DNA from 3 places in the Pseudomonas medicaginis genome. Region 1 is predicted to be linked to each of the others. Evidence: predicted binding sites of a transcription regulator. Region 1 holds the regulator's gene; each other region holds the start of a gene.
The links. The regulator FliA, encoded in region 1, starts transcription of late flagellar genes. The targets are predictions, from matches to a motif close to CTAAAGTTTNNNNNNNNNNNGCCGNTAA.
Positions count from the first base shown of each region.

Region 2: a site for FliA is predicted at 4,168-4,195, ahead of ACMTA2_RS03140 (methyl-accepting chemotaxis protein). Genes of this name have one in related genera too.
Region 3: a site for FliA is predicted at 1,741-1,768, ahead of ACMTA2_RS18675 (methyl-accepting chemotaxis protein). Genes of this name have one in related genera too.

Region 1 is NZ_OZ221631.1:2,065,757-2,072,781, forward strand. Features, by position in the region: gene flhF (flagellar biosynthesis GTPase FlhF) at 1-1,285, shown strand, start outside; gene fleN (flagellar synthesis regulator FleN) at 1,401-2,231, shown strand; gene fliA (RNA polymerase sigma factor FliA) at 2,228-2,971, shown strand; gene ACMTA2_RS09120 (chemotaxis response regulator CheY) at 3,139-3,510, shown strand; gene ACMTA2_RS09125 (protein phosphatase CheZ) at 3,529-4,314, shown strand; gene ACMTA2_RS09130 (chemotaxis protein CheA) at 4,343-6,598, shown strand; gene ACMTA2_RS09135 (protein-glutamate methylesterase/protein-glutamine glutaminase) at 6,647-7,025, shown strand, end outside.
Region 2 is NZ_OZ221631.1:713,137-720,161, forward strand. Features, by position in the region: gene mdoH (glucans biosynthesis glucosyltransferase MdoH) at 1-798, shown strand, start outside; gene ACMTA2_RS03140 (methyl-accepting chemotaxis protein) at 2,209-4,125, opposite strand; gene ACMTA2_RS03145 (16S rRNA (uracil(1498)-N(3))-methyltransferase) at 4,284-4,991, opposite strand; gene tatC (twin-arginine translocase subunit TatC) at 4,988-5,785, opposite strand; gene tatB (Sec-independent protein translocase protein TatB) at 5,782-6,204, opposite strand; gene ACMTA2_RS03160 (twin-arginine translocase TatA/TatE family subunit) at 6,215-6,502, opposite strand; gene ACMTA2_RS03165 (phosphoribosyl-ATP diphosphatase) at 6,527-6,859, opposite strand; gene hisI (phosphoribosyl-AMP cyclohydrolase) at 6,852-7,025, opposite strand, start outside.
Region 3 is NZ_OZ221631.1:4,238,106-4,245,130, forward strand. Features, by position in the region: gene pvdQ (bifunctional acylase PvdQ) at 1-700, opposite strand, end outside; gene ACMTA2_RS18665 (fe2+ zn2+ uptake regulation protein) at 996-1,376, shown strand; gene ACMTA2_RS18670 (hypothetical protein) at 1,386-1,574, opposite strand; gene ACMTA2_RS18675 (methyl-accepting chemotaxis protein) at 1,826-3,820, shown strand; gene ACMTA2_RS18680 (DUF411 domain-containing protein) at 4,041-4,487, shown strand; gene ACMTA2_RS18685 (YqaA family protein) at 4,487-4,921, shown strand; partial or broken gene ACMTA2_RS18690 (alpha/beta fold hydrolase) at 5,007-5,771, shown strand; gene ACMTA2_RS18695 (hypothetical protein) at 5,825-6,034, opposite strand; gene ACMTA2_RS18700 (hypothetical protein) at 6,209-6,601, opposite strand; gene ACMTA2_RS18705 (hypothetical protein) at 6,798-7,025, shown strand, end outside.

The DNA of each region.
Region 1 (7,025 bases):
GGGCGCTGAAGCAGCCATCATTGGCAACCGTCGTATTGCCGGCGGTGTCGAACTGACGGCGGCCCTGGATTACAAATTGTCGGCGCTGGCTCCACGGATTCCGAACATGGAACTCGAAGACGAGCTGCGCAAGACCCAGTCGCGCATCGCCAGCGCCCAAGCCGAACTGAGCCTGCGCAGCAGCGAAGGCGAAGGGGCGGCGGGTACCAATCGTCAATTGTTCGCCGGTCAGCCACTGACCGCCGGCCTGCCATTGACCGCTGCCGAACCACTGATCGAACAGGCCCAGGCCGAACCGCGTCGTCCGGAGCCAGCGCCTGCCGCGCCAGCCCGTGGGCTCGACCCGCGCGCCCTGGACTCGATGCGCTTTGAACTCAACAGCCTGCGCGAGTTGATGGAAGTCCAACTCGGCTCCCTGGCCTGGAACCAGCTGCAAGGCAGCCGTCCGGCCCAGGCCAATCTGTGGCGTCGCCTGCAACGCATCGGCCTGTCCGGTCCGTTGTCCCGGGACCTGCTGGCGCTGATCAATGGCATCGAAGAGCCGCGCCAGGCCTGGCGCATGTTGTTGGCGCACCTGGCGCGGATGATCGCGACCCCGGAAGTCGAGCCGTTGGAAGAGGGCGGGGTAATTGCCATGGTCGGCCCTGCCGGCATGGGCAAGACCACCACCCTGGCCAAGCTCGCCGCCCGTTATGTACTCAAGTACGGCGCCCAGAGCATCGCCCTGGTGAGCATGGACAGTTTCCGCATCGGTGCCCAGGAACAACTCAAGACCCTGGGCCGGATCCTCAATGTGTCGGTGACCCATGTGGATCCGGGGCAATCCCTGGCCCAGGCGCTGGAGCCGCTGCTGCGCAAACGCGTCGTGCTGATCGATACCGCAGGCCTGCAAGCCAGCGATCCGGCCCTGCGCATGCAGCTCGAAAGCCTGGCCGGGCGCGGCATCAAGTCAAAAAATTATCTCGTGTTGGCAACCACCAGCCAGAAACAGGTTCTAACCGCCGCATACCACAGCTACAAACGCTGCGGGCTGGCCGGCTGCATCCTGACTAAGCTGGACGAAACGGCAAGCCTGGGCGAGGTGTTGAGCCTGGCGATCGGTCATGAACTACCGGTGGCCTACCTGACCGACGGGCCGCGGATCCCGGATGATTTGCATCTGCCGCGCCGTCATCAACTGGTCAGTCGTGCCGTGAGTGTGCAAATGCAGGAAGAACCCAGCGAAGAAGCCATGGCTGACATGTTCGCTGATATCTACCACAGCCCGACCAAGCAGGTCGGCTGAGGTAATCATGAAAATTTTTTGTACCTACATCGATGGCCTGCCTTGCATTGTTCCGTATGCGAACGCGCAGCCAGTAATGTGGCCTCCGTCTAAGAAGACAAGGTAAAGAACGAACATGGGCAGCATGCATCCCGTACAGGTGATCGCGGTGACCGGCGGCAAAGGTGGCGTCGGGAAGACTAACGTGTCAGTGAACTTGTCCCTGGCTCTGGCAGAGCTTGGCCGACGGGTCATGCTGCTGGACGCCGACCTGGGCCTGGCGAACGTCGACGTGTTGCTGGGGCTTACCCCCAAGCGCACCCTGGCGGACGTGATCGAAGGCCGTTGCGAACTGCGCGACGTGTTGTTGCAGGGGCCGGGCGGGATTCGCATCGTGCCGGCGGCCTCGGGCACCCAGAGCATGGTTCACCTGACCCCGGCGCAGCACGCGGGCCTGATCCAGGCTTTCAGTGACATCGGCGACAACCTCGATGTGCTGGTGATCGACACCGCGGCCGGCATCGGCGACTCGGTCGTCAGTTTCGTGCGCGCCGCCCAGGAAGTGCTGCTGGTGGTCTGCGATGAGCCAACGTCCATCACCGACGCCTACGCCCTGATCAAACTGCTTAACCGCGACTATGGCATGAACCGCTTCCGCGTCCTGGCCAACATGGCCCAGAGCCCGCAGGAAGGACGCAACCTGTTCGCCAAGTTGACCAAGGTCACCGATCGCTTCCTGGACGTCGCCCTACAATACGTCGGCGCCGTGCCGTACGACGAAAGCGTGCGCAAGGCCGTCCAGAAGCAACGTGCCGTTTATGAAGCCTTTCCACGTTCCAAATGCGCGCTGGCGTTCAAGGCGATCGCCCAGAAGGTCGACACCTGGCCGCTGCCGGCCAACCCTCGCGGGCATCTGGAATTTTTCGTCGAGCGTCTTGTGCAACAAACAGCAGGGCCCGTGCTATGACAGCCAGCGGTTACAACCACCTCTACAAAAAATCGGCACGGGACGCCCAGTACGAATTGATCGAGCGTTACGCGCCACTGGTCAAGCGTATCGCCTATCACTTGCTGGCGCGATTGCCAGCCAGCGTGCAGGTCGAGGACTTGATCCAGGCCGGCATGATCGGCCTGCTTGAAGTGTCGAACAAATACGACGCCAGCAAGGGTGCCAGTTTCGAGACCTATGCCGGTATACGCATTCGCGGGGCGATGCTCGATGAAGTCCGCAAGGGCGATTGGGCCCCGCGTTCGGTGCACCGCAATACCCGCATGGTCAGCGACGCGATTCGGGCAATTGAAGCGAAAACCGGACGTGACGCTAAAGATCACGAAGTTGCGGCCGAACTCCAGTTGAGTCTCGATGATTATTACGGGATTTTGAACGATACCTTGGGCAGCCGCCTGTTCAGTTTCGACGACCTGCTTCAGGACGGCGAACACGAAGGGCTGCATGAGGATGGCGCGAGTGCTCACATGGAGCCATCGCGTGACCTGGAAGATGAGCGTTTCCAGAGCGCGCTGGCGGATGCGATTGCCAATTTGCCGGAGCGTGAGCGACTGGTCTTGGCGCTGTACTACGACGAAGAGCTGAATCTCAAGGAAATCGGTGAGGTCCTGGGGGTCAGCGAATCGCGGGTCAGCCAGTTACACAGCCAGTGCGCGGCCCGTTTGCGGGGGCGTTTGGGGGAGTGGCGAGCGCGCTGACAGGCAGTGTGGGGACACTGCGAACGAGGCTGGCCTGGCAGGTACTGCGCCAGTCTCCGTCCGTTGTGCTCCAGGCTGTTGTCGAGCGTTGTGCCGGATTGATTGAAATGGCGCGTCCAGGTGCTGGGCGCGTTTAAGACTGCTTGGAGGTCGAATTGGACAAGAACATGAAAATCCTCATCGTTGATGACTTCTCAACGATGCGGCGGATCATTAAAAACCTGTTGCGTGACCTTGGGTTCACCAACACGGCCGAAGCAGATGACGGGACCACTGCGCTCCCGATGTTGCACAGTGGCAACTTCGATTTCCTGGTCACCGACTGGAACATGCCGGGCATGACCGGTATCGACCTGCTGCGCCAAGTGCGTGCCGACGAAAAACTCAAGCATCTTCCGGTGCTGATGGTCACTGCCGAAGCCAAGCGCGAGCAGATCATCGAAGCGGCCCAGGCTGGTGTAAACGGCTATGTGGTCAAACCCTTCACGGCCCAGGCGTTGAAAGAGAAGATCGAAAAAATCTTCGAACGCATCGGTTAACGGCGCCACGGGGGAGCTATGGACAACGAATCTTCAATGGGCGATTTCGAATCGACCCTGAAAAAACATGCCCGCGAACTGGTCGACAGCCTTGAAAAAGGTCGCTTTGGCGATGCGGTTCAAATGATCCATGAGCTCAACCAGACCCGTGACCGCGGTCTGTATCAGGAAGTGGGCAAGCTCACGCGTGAACTGCACAGCGCGATTGTCAATTTCCAGATCGACCCGCACATGCCGCAGGCCGAGGAAGTCTCGCAGATCACCGACGCCACCGAGCGCCTGGGGTATGTGGTCAAGCTGACCGAGGCCGCCGCCAACCGCACCATGGACCTGGTGGAAAGTGCAACGCCGCTGGTCAATGGCCTGAGCGAAGAAGCCCAGGCCTTGAGCACCGACTGGGGCCGGTTCATGCGTCGCGAAGTCGGCGCTGAAGAGTTCCGGGAACTGGCCCGTCGGGTCGACGGTTTCCTGACGCGCAGCAGCACCGAGAACCGCGCGGTGGCAAGCAACCTCAACGACATTCTGCTGGCCCAGGACTATCAGGACCTGACCGGCCAGGTGATCAAGCGTGTGACCCAACTGGTCACCGAAGTGGAAAGCAACCTGCTCAAACTGGTGCTGATGGCCAGCCAGGTCGACCGCTTTGCAGGCATCGAACACGACCGTGAAGCGATGCTTGCTGAAAAAGATCCACAAAAACATCTCTCGCAGGGTGAAGGTCCGCAAATTCATGCCGATAAAAGAGAAGACGTTATGTCCGGTCAGGACGATGTGGACGATCTGCTGTCCAGCCTTGGATTTTGATTTAGCCCTATTTTAGGAGCAGCCATTAATGAGCTTCGGCGCCGATGAAGAGATCCTTCAGGATTTCCTGGTTGAGGCCGGCGAGATTCTAGAGCAACTGTCCGAACAGCTGGTCGAGCTGGAAAGCCGACCTGATGATGCGGACCTGCTCAATGCAATTTTTCGCGGTTTCCACACTGTAAAAGGAGGCGCCGGCTTCCTCCAGCTCAACGAGCTGGTGGAGTGCTGTCACATTGCCGAGAACGTGTTCGACATCCTGCGCAAGGGTGAGCGTCGCGTTGATTCGGAGTTGATGGACGTGGTGCTCGAAGCGCTGGATGCGGTCAACAGCATGTTCAGCGAAGTGCGTGAGCGCTCGCCGATTACCCCTGCCACCCCCGAGCTCCTCGCCGCGCTGTCGCGCCTGGCCGAGCCGCAGTCGGCTGACGAAGCGGCGCCAGCTGTCGAGGTAGTGGTGGAAGAACCGGTCGCCGAGGAATCGGGCGACATCACCGATAACGAATTCGAACAACTGCTGGACTCCCTCAATACCGTCAAGGCCCAGGCCGAGGCACCGGCCGCTCCGGTTGCACCTGCCGCGCCGGTCGCCGACGGGACCTCCAGCGATGAAATCACCGATGCCGAGTTCGAGTCGCTGCTCGACCAGCTTCACGGCAAGGGCCAGTTCGCGGCGGATGCCGTTGCTCCGCCAGCGGCCCCGGCCGCTCCGAAAGCGGCGGGCGACAGCTCGGACATCACCGACGACGAATTCGAAGCCTTGCTCGATCAGTTGCATGGCAAGGGCAACTTTGCCGTTGACGCACTGGACTCGGCCATCGCTTCGGCACCGACCCCGGCCAAACCCGCTGCCGCCGCAGCAGGTAGCGACCTGATCAGCGACCACGAATTCGAATCATTGCTTGATGAGCTGCATGGCAAGGGCAAGTTCAGCGAAGTCGGTACCGCTTCTGCTGCGCCTGCTGCCGCCACTGCGGCGGCATCGGTGGCCAAGGCTGCGCCCAAACCCGCCGCCAAGGCGCCGGAGCCCAAGGCCGAGCCCGCCAAGCCTGCCGCTGCCGCCCCGGCGCCAGCCCGCGCTCCGGCCGCTGCGCCAGCGGAAAAGCCGGCCAGCGAAGCAGAGACCACCGTTCGGGTCGACACCGCACGCCTGGACGAGATCATGAACATGGTCGGCGAACTGGTACTGGTGCGTAACCGCCTGGTGCGCCTGGGCCTCAACAGCCAGGACGAAGCCATGTCCAAGGCCGTGTCGAACCTCGACGTGGTTACGGCGGACCTGCAGACCGCGGTCATGAAGACCCGGATGCAGCCGATCAAGAAAGTCTTCGGGCGCTTCCCGCGCCTGGTTCGTGACCTGGCTCGCCAGCTCAAGAAAGAAATCAACCTGGAACTGGTGGGTGAAGAGACCGACCTCGACAAGAACCTTGTCGAGGCCCTGGCCGACCCGCTGGTCCACTTGGTGCGCAACGCGGTCGACCACGGCATCGAGTCGCCGGAAGAGCGCGAAGCCTCGGGCAAGGTCCGCAGCGGCAAGGTGATCCTGGCCGCCGAGCAGGAGGGCGACCACATCCTGCTGTCGATCTCCGACGACGGCAAAGGCATGGACCCCAACGTGCTGCGTTCCATTGCGGTGAAACGCGGTGTGATGGACAAGGATGCCGCCGATCGCCTGAGCGACACCGAATGCTACAACCTGATCTTCGCCCCGGGTTTCTCCACCAAGACCGAGATTTCCGATGTGTCGGGTCGTGGCGTGGGCATGGACGTGGTGAAAACCAAGATTTCCCAGCTCAACGGTTCGATCAACATCTACTCGACCAAGGGCCAGGGCTCGAAGATCGTCATCAAGGTCCCGTTGACCCTGGCGATCATGCCGACCCTGATGGTGATGCTGGGCAACCAGGCCTTCGCCTTCCCGCTGGTCAACGTCAACGAGATCTTCCACCTCGACCTGTCGCGCACCAACGTGGTGGACGGCCAGGAAGTGGTGATCGTACGGGACAAGGCACTGCCGCTGTTCTACCTCAAGCGTTGGCTGGTCAGCTCCGCGGCTCATGTGGAGCAGGGCGAGGGCCATGTGGTGATCCTTTCGGTGGGCACCCAGCGGATCGGCTTCGTCGTCGACCAATTGGTGGGCCAGGAAGAAGTGGTCATCAAGCCGTTGGGCAAGATGCTCCAGGGCACCCCGGGCATGTCCGGCGCCACCATCACCGGCGACGGCCGCATCGCGTTGATTCTCGATGTGCCAAGCATGCTCAAGCGTTACGCCGCCCGGCGTATTTGATTCTGGAGGGGCGTGGCCCAGGGCCGCGCCTCGTCTAACGGAGTGTTTATGGTAGTTAAAGTCCTGGTGGTGGACGATTCAGGGTTTTTCCGTCGCCGCGTCTCGGAAATTCTTTCGGCGGACACGACTATTCAGGTCGTCGGTACCGCGACTAACGGCAAAGAGGCGATCGATCAGGCCCTGGCACTCAAGCCGGACGTGATTACCATGGACTACGAGATGCCGATGATGGATGGCATCACGGCGGTGCGGCATATCATGCAGCGCTGCCCGACCCCGGTGTTGATGTTCTCGTCCCTGACCCACGAAGGCGCCCGGGTGACCCTCGATGCGCTGGACGCCGGGGCGGTGGATTTCCTGCCGAAGAATTTCGAAGACATTTCGCGCAACCCCGACAAGGTCCGGCAGTTGCTGTGCGAAAAGGTCC
Region 2 (7,025 bases), 1.4 Mb from region 1:
CTGATTTGGGCGAAAGGTGCGAAGGCGTTCGGTGGCAAGTTCAAGGTGACCATGTCCATGTTGCTGGAGATGCTGTTCTCCATGCTGCTGGCGCCAGTGCGCATGATCTTCCACACCCGTTTCGTCCTGGCCGCTTTCCTGGGCTGGGCCGCGACCTGGAACTCGCCCAAACGTGATGATGACTCCACGCCATGGAGCGAAGCGGTCAAGCGCCACGGTCCGCAAACCTTGTTGGGCTTCTTCTGGGCCTTGCTGGTGATCTGGCTGAACCCAAGCTTCCTCTGGTGGCTCGTGCCAATCGTCGGGTCGCTGATCCTGTCGATCCCGGTATCGGTGATTTCCAGTCGTGTGGGCCTGGGCTTGAAGTCCCGCGATGAAAGCCTGTTCCTGATTCCCGAGGAATACGCACCGCCGCAGGAGCTGTTGTCGACGGACCAATACACCCACGAGAACCGTTGGCATGCGCTGAACGACGGTTTCATCCGGGCGGTGGTCGATCCACAACAGAACGCCTTGGCGTGTGCGCTGGCCACCTCGCGACACGGTCAGGCCGAGCCGATCGAATGGCTGCGTGTCGAACGCGTTCGCCACGCCCTGAAGGTCGGCCCTGCCGGTCTCGGCAACGCCGAACGACTGGCCCTGCTGAGCGATCCGGTAGCCCTGTCCCGCCTGCACGAGCAGGTCTGGAGCGAAGGGCATCTCGAGTGGCTGGCGGCATGGCGTGAGTCGGTCAAGGCCGACCCCCATGCACCGCTGCTGCCGCTACAGCCGGTGAGCGTACAGCCTCAACTGGCCTGATACGCAAAAAGCCCCGCTTCTGGAAGGAAGCGGGGCTTTTTGTTGGGCGCTCTTTCAGTCATTGAGGCTGTTTGGACTTCAGGTAGTAATCGAGTGCGCGGTCGGTGGCTTCCTGGAGTTTCTTGGGGTCGGTTTCTGCTTCTGGTGGGTTGTGTGTGACCTTGTGCATGGTTGACGCTCCTTGATTGATGGAGCCGCCAGACATCGCTGCTAGACGAAAAGGGTGGCGACTGTGCGCGGGTTAGCAGACCAGGAATCAAGGAACCCGGCGCACCGAAGTGCCCCACGCGCAGCCGCCATAAAGCGGACCTGCGTGCCTTGATAATGTGCCGAGCTGCTAAACCCGGTCGCTGAACTGACAGCGACCTGCAAACGTTAGAGCCCAGGGCCAAGGCGCACAAGCCGGCGGATTCTGGCGTAGTTGTAGGCAATGGCGCAAGACGGTGTAGCTCTGTGCTGAAGGGCTGATCTTTGTGTGTATATCCGTTATTTAGGTAACGGCTACTTATGGTTCCGCTCTTACAGCGGCTCACTTTTGAGAAGCGCAAAAGTAAGCAAAACGCTACATGCCCCACCACTCGGTGCCTCGCCTAGGCTCGGCATGCCCGAACGCAGGCATTGCTCCGTGGGCCGCCGCGAAGGGCCATCCATGGCCCAGCGCGGCTATCCCGGCATCCATGCCGGGATGCCCACTCCACAATACCTGCGTTCGGCCAGCGTGGTTAACGGGGCGCCGAAATCAACGTCCACCGCGAGGCGGCCTGGTAGCCGACCTGGCTCTCTCAGGTGTACGCCAATTCCATTGTGGGAGCGGGCTTGCTCGCGAAGGCGGCCTTATAGCCGGCCTGGCTCTTCCGGTCGTACACCTGTCCAATCTGTGGGAGCAAAGCTTGCTCGCGAGGCGGCCTGACAGCCGACCTGGTTCGTGATGGGGACCGCGTTTCCCCTGTGGGAGCGAGCTTGCTCGCGAAGAGGCCGGCACATCCAACATCACCGCAAACTGACACACCGCCATCGCGAGCAAGCTCGCTCCCACATTTGAATCGGGGTACGGCCGGAGAGAAAGGTCGGCTACCAGGCCGCCTCGCGGTGGACGTTGATCTCGGACGCCCCGTTAACCACGATGGCTGAACGTAGGCATTGCGCAGTGGGCACCTCGGCATGGATGCCGAGGTAGCCGCGCTGGGCCATGGATGGCCCTTCGCGGCGGGCCCACGGAGCAATGCCGGAGAGAGGGCATGCCGAGCCTAGGCGAGGCACCGAGTGGTGGGGCAAAAGCGCTTTGGTTACTTTCGACTGGGCCGGCTTCCGGGCTTTTCGAAAGTGACCCGCTGTAAGAGCGGAACCATAAGTAGCCGTTACCTAAATAACGGATATACACACAAATCTAAGTAAGGCAACCGCAAGACATCAAACCCGGAACCTTCCCACTAACGTCTGCAAATGAACCCCCAACCGCGCCAGCTCAGCACTGGAGGCGGCAGTTTCTTCACTGGACGACGCAGTCTGCTCCGACACATCACGCACATTCAGCACGCTACGGTTGATCTCCTCAGCCACCGCACTCTGCTGCTCAGCCGCCGCAGCGATCTGCTGGTTCATCGACTGGATCGCCGAGACTGTACGGGTAATGTTCTCCAGCGAGCTCCCGGCGCGGCGGGTCAGTTCGACGCTGCTGTCGGTCAGGCTGCGGCTGTTGTCCATGATGGTCGCGACCTGTTCAGTACCGCTTTGCAAGCCCACGATCAGTTCTTCGATTTCTTCGGTCGACTTCTGGGTGCGCTGGGCCAGGCTGCGGACTTCGTCGGCCACTACAGCGAACCCACGACCGGCTTCGCCGGCACGGGCCGCTTCGATGGCGGCGTTGAGGGCCAGCAGGTTGGTTTGCTGGGCCACGGACTTGATCACATCCAGGACGCTGCCGATCTTGTCGCTTTCACGCTTCAAGTCACCCATGGCGGCGGTGGAGTTGCCCACTTCCCGCGCCAGGCGTTCGATCTGAGAGATGGCTTCGCCGACGACCTTGTCACCCTCGCGGGCCTGCTGATCGGCTGCGACGGCGGCTTCGGAAGCTTCCTCGGCGTTGCGTGCGACTTCCTGCACGGTAGCGGTCATTTCGTGCATGGCGGTGGCGACCTGATCGGTTTCCACCTTTTGGCTGTTGACCCCGGCGCTGGTCTGCTCGGTCACGGCTGAAAGCTGTTCGGCGGCGCTGGCGATTTGGGTCACGCCGTCGCTGATGCCGCCGATCAATTGCCGTAGGCCCACGGTCATGCTTTGCATGGCGCGTTGCAGTTGGCCGAGTTCGTCGCGACGGTCAGAAGTGAGGTTATGGGTCAGGTCGCCGGCGGCCACTCGCTCGGCAACCTTCAAGGTCTCGCCGAGCGGGCCGACGATCTGCCGGGTAATGAGCAGTGCTGCAATCACGCCTAGCAGCAGGGCCAGTGCAGCCGCTGCGATGAGAACGGTCTTGGCCTGGGCTGTATCGTGGTCGCGCACGGCAGTCTGGGACACGGTGAGCTTCTGGCTGGAGTCGATCAGTACGTGGCCTTGCTCACTCATGCGCTGCAACGCGGCGCCATTATCGAGCTGGGAATCGCGGAACTGGCTGACCGCTGCACGATAGAGGTTCATCGAGTCGCTGGCCTGTTGCAGGCTATCGGCGTGTTCCTCGGGTAGCTGGGCCGGCAAGCGTACCAGCAGTTTCAGGACATTGGTGATGGCATCGATGGCGGGCTGCTGGGCCTCGCTTTTTCCGCTATAGGTGTAGCCGCGAACCTGATAACGCGCCTGTTGGATCGCCTTGCTCAGCGCCACCACGTTGTTCAATTGGGTGATATCGCCGCTTTGCAGTGCCGCCTTTTCCACTTCGGCGACGCGGGCTACAGCGTTGTCGGCGCTGGCGCCAAGTTTGCTGCGGGCGTCTTCGCGGCTGACGGTGGCGCTGGTCATCTGGGCGAAGGCGTTCTTGTATTCGGCTACGGCGGCCAGTTGCTGATCGATCAGCGCGACGTCGGCCGGCTGTTCGATCAACTCGCGAGCGGTTTTCAGTCCGGCTTCGAGCTTGCCAAGCAGATCGTTGACCTGTTGCGGTCCTTTCTCGCCCCGTGTGGTGTTGTAGTCGATGCTGGCCAGGTTCAAGTCTTTGCTCAAGTCGTTGAGACTGGCAATGAACCCCAATTTATCGCCCCGGCTGATGACATTGCCCAGGCCGGACCAACCGGTGAATGCGATCATCAAAGTAAGGAACAGCACCAGACCGAAGCCTGCGCCGAGTTTGCGATTAACGCTTACATTTCCCAGACCCTGGGCAAGCCACCGGAACATGCTGATACTCCCTTGGAGCGTTGAATTGGTTTTATGGGGACTGTATCGGCGGCTTTGGCGGGATCTGTAGAAAATAGGCGCAGGGGCTTTTCGTAGCGAGGGAACTTGCTCCCGCTCGACTGCTAAGCAGTCGTCGTCTGGGATGGGTACTACCTGGGTCAGAACAACCGGGCAAGCAGCGCCGTAACCGCGGTCTCGACCCGCAGGATCCGTTCGCCAAGCTGCACCGGTTGCAGGCCAGCCTTGCCCAATAGGTCGATTTCGTAGGGAATCCAACCGCCTTCGGGGCCGATGGCCAAGGTCACCGGTTCCGTCAGCGCTCGCGGGCAGGGTGGGTGGTTGCCAGGGTGGCCGACCAGTCCGAGGGTGCCGCTTGCGATGGCCGGCAGGCGGTCTTCGACGAAGGGCTTGAAGCGTTTCTCGATAACAACCTCAGGCAGCACGCTGTCCCGGGCCTGTTCCAGGCCCAGGATCAGTTGCTCGCGGATGGCCTCGGGTTCGAGGAACGGCGTCTGCCAAAAGCTCTTTTCCACGCGATAGCTGTTGACCAGCACCACCCGCGGCACGCCCATGGTGGCGACCGTCTGGAACACCCGTCGGAGCATTTTCGGACGTGGAAGGGCGAGTACCAGGGTCAACGGCAACTTGGCCGGTGGTGCCTGGTCGAGGGTCACTTGCAGTTCGGCTTCGCGAGCTTCCAGGCGCAGCACCTGAGCCGAGCCCATCAACCCGCCGATGCGCCCGACCCGCAGGGTGTCACCGACGGCACTGCGATGGACGTCCTGCATGTGGGTCAACCGGCGATCGCTCAGGATCACGCGGTCAGGCTCGATGAAATCGGCCTCTTCGAGCAGCAGCAGGTTCACGCTTGGGTCGCTGGCGGCTGGTCGTTGTGGTCATCGACCGATTGATCCTCGGGTTCTTCTTCCCGGCGCTTGCGCACCAGGGCGCCGAACAGGATGCCGATCTCGAACAGTAGCCACATCGGTACTGCCAGCAGGGTCTGGGAGAAAATGTCCGGCGGGGTCAGGATCATGCCGACCACGAAGCAGCCAATGATCACGTAGGGACGGATCTTCTTCAGGTAGACCACGTCGACCACGCCGATCCACACCAGCAGCACCACCGCCACCGGGATTTCAAACGCCACGCCGAAGGCGAAGAACAGCGTCATGACGAAATCCAGGTAGCTGCTGATGTCGGTCATCATTTCCACGCCCGCCGGGGTGGCGGCGGCGAAGAACTTGAAGATCAGCGGGAACACCAGGTAATAGGCGAAGGCCATGCCGGTGTAGAACAGCAGGATGCTGGACACCAGCAGCGGCACGGCAATGCGTTTTTCATGCTTGTACAGGCCCGGTGCAATGAAGCCCCAGATCTGGTGCAGGATCACCGGGATCGCCAGGAACAACGAGACCATCATCGTCAGCTTCAATGGCGTCAGGAACGGTGACGACACGTCGGTGGCGATCATCGTCGCCCCTACGGGCAGGTACTGGCGCAGCGGCGTGGAGACGAAGGTGTAGATCTGCTGGGTGAAGGCGAACAGCCCGGCGAAGATGATGAAAATCGCCGCCACGCAACGCAGCAGGCGGGTGCGCAACTCGGTGAGGTGCGATACCAGCGGCATCGGCTGGTCGTTTTCAGGGATATCGCTCATGGGGCTCGCGGCGGCAAAGTAGGGTCGTTAGGCGCAGGAACAGCAGGGGGCGCTGTATCCGCTACCGTCGGTGTCACTGGCGCCGGTTCAGCCATCGGCTGCGCACCATCCATCGGCGCCTGTGGCGCAATCGTCGGTTCGGCCACGGGCTGGACCGGCGTCGGTTCCTGCTGGGGCGGCGTGAAGATTTTCCGTGCTTCCTGTTCCAGGGACAGAATATGTTCGTTGTGAAGTTGCCGACGGATGTCGTCAGCGCCGATTTCACGTTCAACTTCCTGTTTGATCGCATTGAAGCTGCGCTTCAGGCGTCCGATCCACAGACCGGCGGTGCGCGCAGCCCCCGGCAGGCGCTCGGGACCCAATACCAGCAGGGCGACGAGGCCGACGAGCAGCAGTTCAGTGAAGCTGATCCCAAACATTAGTCAGTGCTCACGAGTCTTTGCGGATTGGCTCTTCGACTTTCTGAGCCTGCACGTCGATGGTGTGCGGCGCATTCACAGGCTGGCTGGCCTGGGGGGGGACCGGTTGGCTCGGCTGCGCCGGTTGGCCAGCAGCCGCCGACGGGTCGGCCGGTTTTTCGTCGTCGTTCATGGCCTTGCGAAAACCCTTGATCGACTCGCCGACATCGGTGCCGAGGTTTTTCAGTTTCTTGGTACCGAACACCAGCACCACGACGACCAGGATGACGACCCAGTGTTTCCAGTCAAAGATACCCATGTGGCTACTCCTCTCAAAAATTGATCAGGCGGACGGGCGCGAGGCTTTCTCGACGTGTCCGGACAGACCGAATCGACGGTCCAGTTCATCCAGTACGGCCTGCGGGTGCTGCCCCAGTTGGGCCAGCATGACCAGGCTGTGGAACCACAGGTCGGCGGTCTCGTAGATCACGTCGCTGCAGTCGCCGCTGATGGCGGCGTCCTTGGCGGCGATGATGGTCTCGACCGACTCTTCGCCGACTTTTTCCAGAATCTTGTTCAAGCCCTTGTGGTACAGGCTGGCGACATAGGAGCTGTCAGCCGCGGCGCCCTTGCGCTCTTCCAGCACCTGGGCCAGGCGGGTCAGGGTGTCACTCATGGGTATGTCCTGAATAAATGGCGTGCGGGTCCTTGAGCACCGGGTCGACGGTTTTCCAGTCGCCGTTCTCGAAGACGCGATAGAAGCAGCTTTGACGGCCGGTGTGGCAGGCAATCTCACCGACTTGCTCGACCATCAGGATGATGACGTCGCCGTCGCAGTCCAG
Region 3 (7,025 bases), 2.2 Mb from region 1:
CGTTGAACGAACGCTCACTGCCGATGGCCAGCGCATTGCTGCCGCGGTCCAGGGCAAACCGCTGCTGACGGGTCGCGGCGGCGGCGAAATGGGCGGCCGGGGCAGCGGCGAGTGCCGTCGCCTGGGGCGGCTGCGCGCCAGCCAGGGCTTCGGCGAACTGGCCGACGCCACCTTCCACCAACAACCGACGGGTCAACTTGACCAGGTCCAGTGCGGTGATCGGCCGTACCCACTCGCTGGCGCACTGCTCGGGCAAGCCCTTGGCCTTGCGCTCGGCCAACACACGGTTGTAGCCCGCCACATACCCCTCGACCAGTTGCTGCACTTGAGGCGTCTGGGCCTGCCAGAACCCGGAAACCGCTTGCGGCGTGTTGAGCCAGCTGAAAAACAGATCGCTGACGCGGTTCTGCCGCTGTTCGACGGTCACCTGCTCGGGCCCGAAATAACGCGAGCGCTGGGCATTGACCGTGACGATCTCATTGGCCAGCAGGCACAGATTGTCCTGGGCGTAGGCATAACCGATGCCATAACCCAGCCCTCGTTCGTCCTGAGCCCGGATATGCGGCACGCCGAAACGGGTGCGCCGGATCTCGGCACTGGCCTGTGTCCCATCGTCCTGCGCATTGACCACGGGGCTGAGCCCGAGCGCGATCCCCAGAAAAGCGCCTGCAAGGCCAACCCTCGATAACTGCCCGGACATTCTCACGTTCACTCCTGATGAAAACTTCAGAAACCAGGACGGCTACCGCTGCGCCGATAGACAAGCACTCGGCCGCCTGGGACATCACACGCCGCGTGCTGGACCGGAATGTGCCTCCCTTGAAAACGAACCGGATGAAAAAAAATTAATAGCCTGGCACCGCTTGAACACGGGGGTTTGACGAAGCACGGGCATTTTTTTCACATCACGGCCCTCATGATTGCGCGTCCTCGTTCGTCCTATAACAGGAGAGTATTCGTGACCTTTTCTGATCAGGCTGGTAAGGAGTTTCTGCATGCGTAACGCGCAACTGCCCATGGAGGGCAAGCCAAGGCCGACCGGCATCTCGCTGAACGCCACCCACCGTGAATTCGACAGGCTGCCAGAGCGCGGTGGCAATGATCACATCAGGCGCCTGCTCAAGAGCTTCGGGCTCAGGACCAGCCTGATTCGCCTCAAAGTCATCGACGCGCTGCTCAAGGCCGCTCACGAAAACCGTTGCCTGGGTGTACGTGGCGTGCACAGCCAGTTATTGGGACTGGACATTCCGTTGTCCTTTCTCAGCGTGCGCGAGGTGTTGAAGCGCCTGTGCAGCGAGGGCGTCGTGACCCTCAACCCCGATAAAAGCTACCGGCTGCATCCCAACGCGATGGCCGTACTCGAGGCCGAGGATTGACGCCGGTGCTCAGGACTTGACCTTGCGCCGCATCACGCCGTTGATCACTACCACGATGACCGCCACTGCAATGGCGATGTATTGGAACAGCTGCTCGCTGATCATGCCCTTGCCCTGCATCCAGGACAGGCCCAGCATGATCGCGAGGACCACGAGGACGATCAGAATCGAGTATTTCAAGCGTTGTGAATGAGTCATTGCCAATTTCCTGAATGTTTCCGTTCTGTAGCCCGAGCCCGCCGGGGTGACGCTGGTTCAAGCGATGACGGGCAGCGCGCGGACGGCCCATGGTACAGGCCAACCCGACTGTTCGCCTACGGGCGATCATTTCCCCCACGGGCGCCAACGCCGCCGATACACGGCATTCAAGCTTCGCACGAACGAGTCGATACAAATTGGTACGATCATCCCAATTGCTCTTGAAAGACGCCTCCGTGCAAGGACCCCCCATGCCCGCATTCCGAACGATTCAGGCTCGCTACACGCTGTTCCTGGTTCTATTCATCTTGGTGCTGTCCATCCTGACCGTGGTGGGCATCAGTTACCTGGTCGCCCCCAAGCTGCGCCAGACTGAAGAACAAGTGGTCCTGAACCGCATCGCCGAGGTTGCCGAGCAGATCCAGGGTGAACTGAACAAAGTCCAGGCCCAGCAACGCAGCATCACCCAGACCATCCCGTTGCTCGACAGCGATGCCATCGACAAAGTATTGCCGGGGCTGGTGGACCAGTACGGCGAGTTGAAAGTCTTCGGCGGTGGGATCTGGCCGTTGCCCAACCAGCGGGCCGAGGGGCGCAGCAAATTCAGCACGTTCTGGCACCGCGACGCGTCCGGCAAACTGGTGGTCAATACCTTCTGGAACAGTGACGCCGCCCCCAACTATTACGAACAACCCTGGCACAAGGGCGGCATGGCCACCCCTCCTGGGAAATGTGCCTGGGCTGCGGCGTACAAAGACGACGCCAGCGCCGAACCGCGCACCAACTGCGCCATGGCCATTCAGAAAAACGGCGCGCCTTACGGCGTGTCCACCATCGACGTGACCCTGGGCTTCTTCAACGACCTGGTGGCGCGGAAGGAAGCTGACCTGAGCGCCGAAATGCTGATCGTCGAAGGCGACGGCAAGATCATCAGCAACAGTTCACGCATCAACGGGTCGATCGTGCTGAAAAACATCAGCGAACTGGCGGCCACTTCACCATTCGCCGCCCAGGTCAAGGCGGGCCTGGCCAAGCGTGAGCAGCCGTTGCAACGGGTCGAGTTCGACAACAACGGCGAGGCCAGCACCTTCTTCATGCGTCCTATCGAAGGTTCGCCGTGGTTCCTGGCGACGGCACTGCCCACCCGCCTGATCACCGCCCAGCGCGACGACGTACTGAGCACGCTGAGCCTGCTGCAGATCCCGATGGTGATCCTGCTGGTACTGATGCAGTTGTACGCGATCCGTCAACTGACCAACCGCATGAAGATCCTCAAGGGCAACATCGACGCCTTGTCAACGGGCGACGCCGACCTGACCCGCCGAATCACCATCCGGGCCGAGGATGAATTGGGGGCTATCGGTCATTCGGTCAACCGCTTCATCGCTTACCTGCAAGGCATGATCGGTGAAGTCACCCAGGCCACCGGCGCCATGGCGTCGAGCCTCGGTGACCTGCAGCGGACCTCGGCCCACACCAGCGAAATCCTGATGCGCCACGCTTCGGAAACCGACCAGACCGTGACCGCCATCACCCAGATGAGCTCCACGGCTGAAAGCGTTGCGCAAAACGCCGCCGAAACCGCCGCGTTCACCCAACGCGCCAACCAGCACGCCGATCGCTCCCGGGTGGTGGTCGGCGAGGCGTCCACCAGTGTGGTGGCATTGATCGATGAAGTGGCCAGCGCCACCCGCAAGGTCGAGAGCATGCAACAGGACGCCCAACGTATCACCGAGATCCTGGGCGTGATCGGCGCCATCGCCGGGCAGACCAACCTGCTGGCGCTCAACGCAGCCATTGAGGCCGCCCGGGCCGGTGAGCAAGGCCGTGGTTTTGCCGTGGTGGCCGACGAAGTCCGCGCCCTCGCGGCCCGCACCCAGGCCAGTACCTCGGAAATCAACGAAATGCTGACACGCCTGACCCAAGGCGTGAGCTCGTCGGTCGCGGCCATGGAAAACACCCAGGCCAGTTGCCAGTCGGCCGCCGATGCCACATCCCGAGTCAACTCGGGCCTGGATGAAATGGCCGGTTCCGTCAGCCAGATCAACAGCCTGAGCACCCAGATCGCCACGGCCGCCGAACAACAGAGCGCGGTGACCGAGGAGATCAATCGCAGCATGGTGCAAATCCGCCACATGGTGGAGCAACTGGTGGAGAGCGGCTTGGCCAGCGAAGCCAATACCCGACAACTGCTGGAAGCCAACAGCCGGGTGAATACGATCATGGGGCGGTTCAAGGTGCGCTAAAAACTCACCATCCCCTGTGGGAGCGAGCTTGCTCGCGATAGCGTCGGAACAGTTGCAAGGTCGTGACTGACAAACCGCTATCGCGAGCAAGCTCGCTCCCACAGGACTGTATTCGGCCTCCCAACCTGACAACTCTGTAATTCCCGCCTCAGGCCCCCGTCAGCTCGTACCCGCTACTCTGTTATCCTTGCACCAAACCGTTCGACACGAGACCTCCTTCATGGCCAACCCCCTGCACCTGCTTGCCTTGAGCGCTCTGTTCATGACCACCCTGGCCCAGGCCGCCGAACCGATCAGCATTGATGTGCACCGCGATGCCAACTGCGGCTGCTGCAAAAAGTGGATCTCGCACCTGCAAGACAATGGTTTCAAGGTCAATGACCATGTCGAAGCCGATATGAGTTCGGTCAAGCAACGCCTGGGCGTGGCGCCGAACCTGCGCTCCTGCCACACCGCCGAAATCAACGGCAAATTTGTCGAAGGCCATGTCCCGGCCGACCAGGTGCTGGCGTTGAGCAAGCGCGATGACTTGCTCGGCGTGGCCGCACCGGGCATGCCCATGGGCTCGCCCGGCATGGAAATGGACGGCATGAGCGACGCTTATCAGGTGATCGGCCTGAAAAAAGACGGGACCCAAACCGTAGTGGCGGATTACCCGGCCCACTGATGGGCCAAGCCTATATCGGCTTGTTCCTGGCGGCGTTCGGCGCGGCGACCTTGTTGCCGCTGCAATCGGAAGCCTTGTTGGTCGGCCTGTTGCTCGGCGAGCGCCATGCCGCCTGGCTGTTGCTGGGTGTCGCCACCGTCGGCAACGTTCTGGGATCGCTGGTGAACTGGTGGCTGGGCACGCGCCTGGAACACTTCAAGGACCGGCGCTGGTTTCCGGTCAGCCCTACCCACCTGGACAAGGCCCGCGTCCATTACCAGCGCTTCGGTCGTTGGTCGTTGCTGCTCAGTTGGCTGCCGATCATCGGCGACCCGTTGACCCTGGTCGCGGGGGTGATGGGCGAGCCGTGGCGGCGCTTCCTGCTGATCGTGACCCTGGCCAAGGGCCTGCGCTATGGCGTCCTCGCCCTGGCCACGCTGGGCTGGATGGGTTGAACGTTCAAACCATTCGGTTGCCTGTGGTTAATGTCGCCATAATCAGGCCGCCCCAGGATCGGCAGCGGCCACAAGGAGATTGACCATGTCCCGAACCACTCTGCGCTGGTTGCCCAGCCTGTTCCTCACTGCCGCCCTGCCCCTGCTCACCCAGGCCGCCACTGCGCCGCAAGGCCCGGCCTACGGAGCACAGCTGGAGGGCTTCGAATACCCCTACACCCTCAAGCACTTCGCTTTGCAGTCCCAGGGCCAATCGTTGCAGATGGGCTATATGGACGTCCCGGCCCAAGGCAACGTCAATGGCCGCACGGTGGTGCTGATGCACGGCAAGAATTTCTGCGCCGCCACCTGGGGCGATTCGATCAAGGCACTCAGCGAGGCTGGCTACCGGGTCATCGCGGCGGACCAGATCGGTTTCTGCACCTCAAGCAAACCCGAGCATTACCAGTACAGCTTCCAACAACTGGCAACCAATACCCAGGCCTTGCTCAAGGCCCTCGGCGTACAGAAGGCCATCGTCCTCGGTCACTCCACCGGCGGCATGCTCGCCACCCGGTACGCCTTGCAGTTTCCCGATCAGGTCGAACGCCTGGCGATGGTCAACCCCATTGGCCTGGAAGACTGGAAAGCCTTGGGCGTGCCCTACCGCACCGTGGACCAATGGTATGCGCGGGAGCTGAAAGTCACCGCCGAGGGCATTCGCAATTATGAGCGCACGACCTATTACGCCGGTCGCTGGAAACCCGAATTCGACCGTTGGGTGGACATGCTCGCCGGCTTGAACAAGGGCCCGGGTCATGCGCAAGTGGCGTGGAACTCGGCGCTGATCTACGACATGATCTTCACCCAGTAGTTTGCAATGCGGGGATAACTTGGTGAAGCTTTGAAACTCTGACTCCTACCTCAAGTTTTGCTCTGAATGCTTGCTACAATCTCAGCTAGCTTCGCATCCTTGACATGACCCAGCATGCTATCAAACGTCTTGAGTGGGTCCGCACCATTCTCAGCACAACCCGGCACTACGACATCACGGTAGAACTCTTCCAGCACTGCCACAAGCTTGACATCCAACGTATCATCCAACGTATCATCCAAAACCTTCACACCACTCATAACAATCCCTCCAGTTACGACAACAACGTGCTGTCTGTGTGAACATGATAGTGACAAACAATCACACTGTCAATACACAGTCACAACAATGTGACAGACAAAGAAAAACCCGCTCTAGGCGGGCTATCTTCACTGCTGCACAGTTAACGCTTGTGTCTATCCAAGCCATTAACGTCAGTGAGCTGACGCTAGGCTGGCAATTTCAGCAGCTAGCTCAGCCTCAGCCTTCTTAACCAACTGCTCCTTGATGGCCTCTTGATTGGTCTGTAGCCAGACAGCGTAGGCAGCATCCTTGTTAGCTTCATACTCTGCTTCAAACTGAGCACGTAACGGAGACATGACAGACCTCGGAGCACCCTGTGCGCCTCTATGTTGAGTGCTTGTGGAACGACCACCCCTGTTGCCCTTACGACGTTCTAGCTCTTCCTGCACAATGGCAAGTTGCTTCATGGTGTTGATGTGCGGCCTATCCTCTTCAGCAAACCAAGCAACGATAGGTTGACCGCTGGCTATCCACTCTTTAGCAAACTCTTCTTTCTGTTCGTCTGTGTAACGGATCTTAGCCATAAGGAATCCCTCAAATCATCGACAGTATTGTCACAGATGACACATGCTATGTCACATAGCTTAGCAGCGTCAACACGGTCAGCACCAACATTGGACGCGAATCGATGTCAAAGATGCGTATGTTTTCACCTATAATCGCGTAATCTGTCGAAGGGGCATGTATCCCTTCAGTCAACACGCCGACAAGAGGAATGCAATGAAAGACTTTCAGTACATTGAAACGGAATTCAGCACACTGTTAGAAAAAATAAGTGATCTTGCGATTCATAAAGACAGAGCAAAGGATATCTATGACAGAGAATTCAAACGAATCCATGAATACCACGCACAGCTACCAGACTGGAGTGACCAGAGGGAAACGGGGCACTGGTATTACTTCCGCTTCACTTCTCCGTCAACAGGAGAAGAAACTACGTACCAGTCT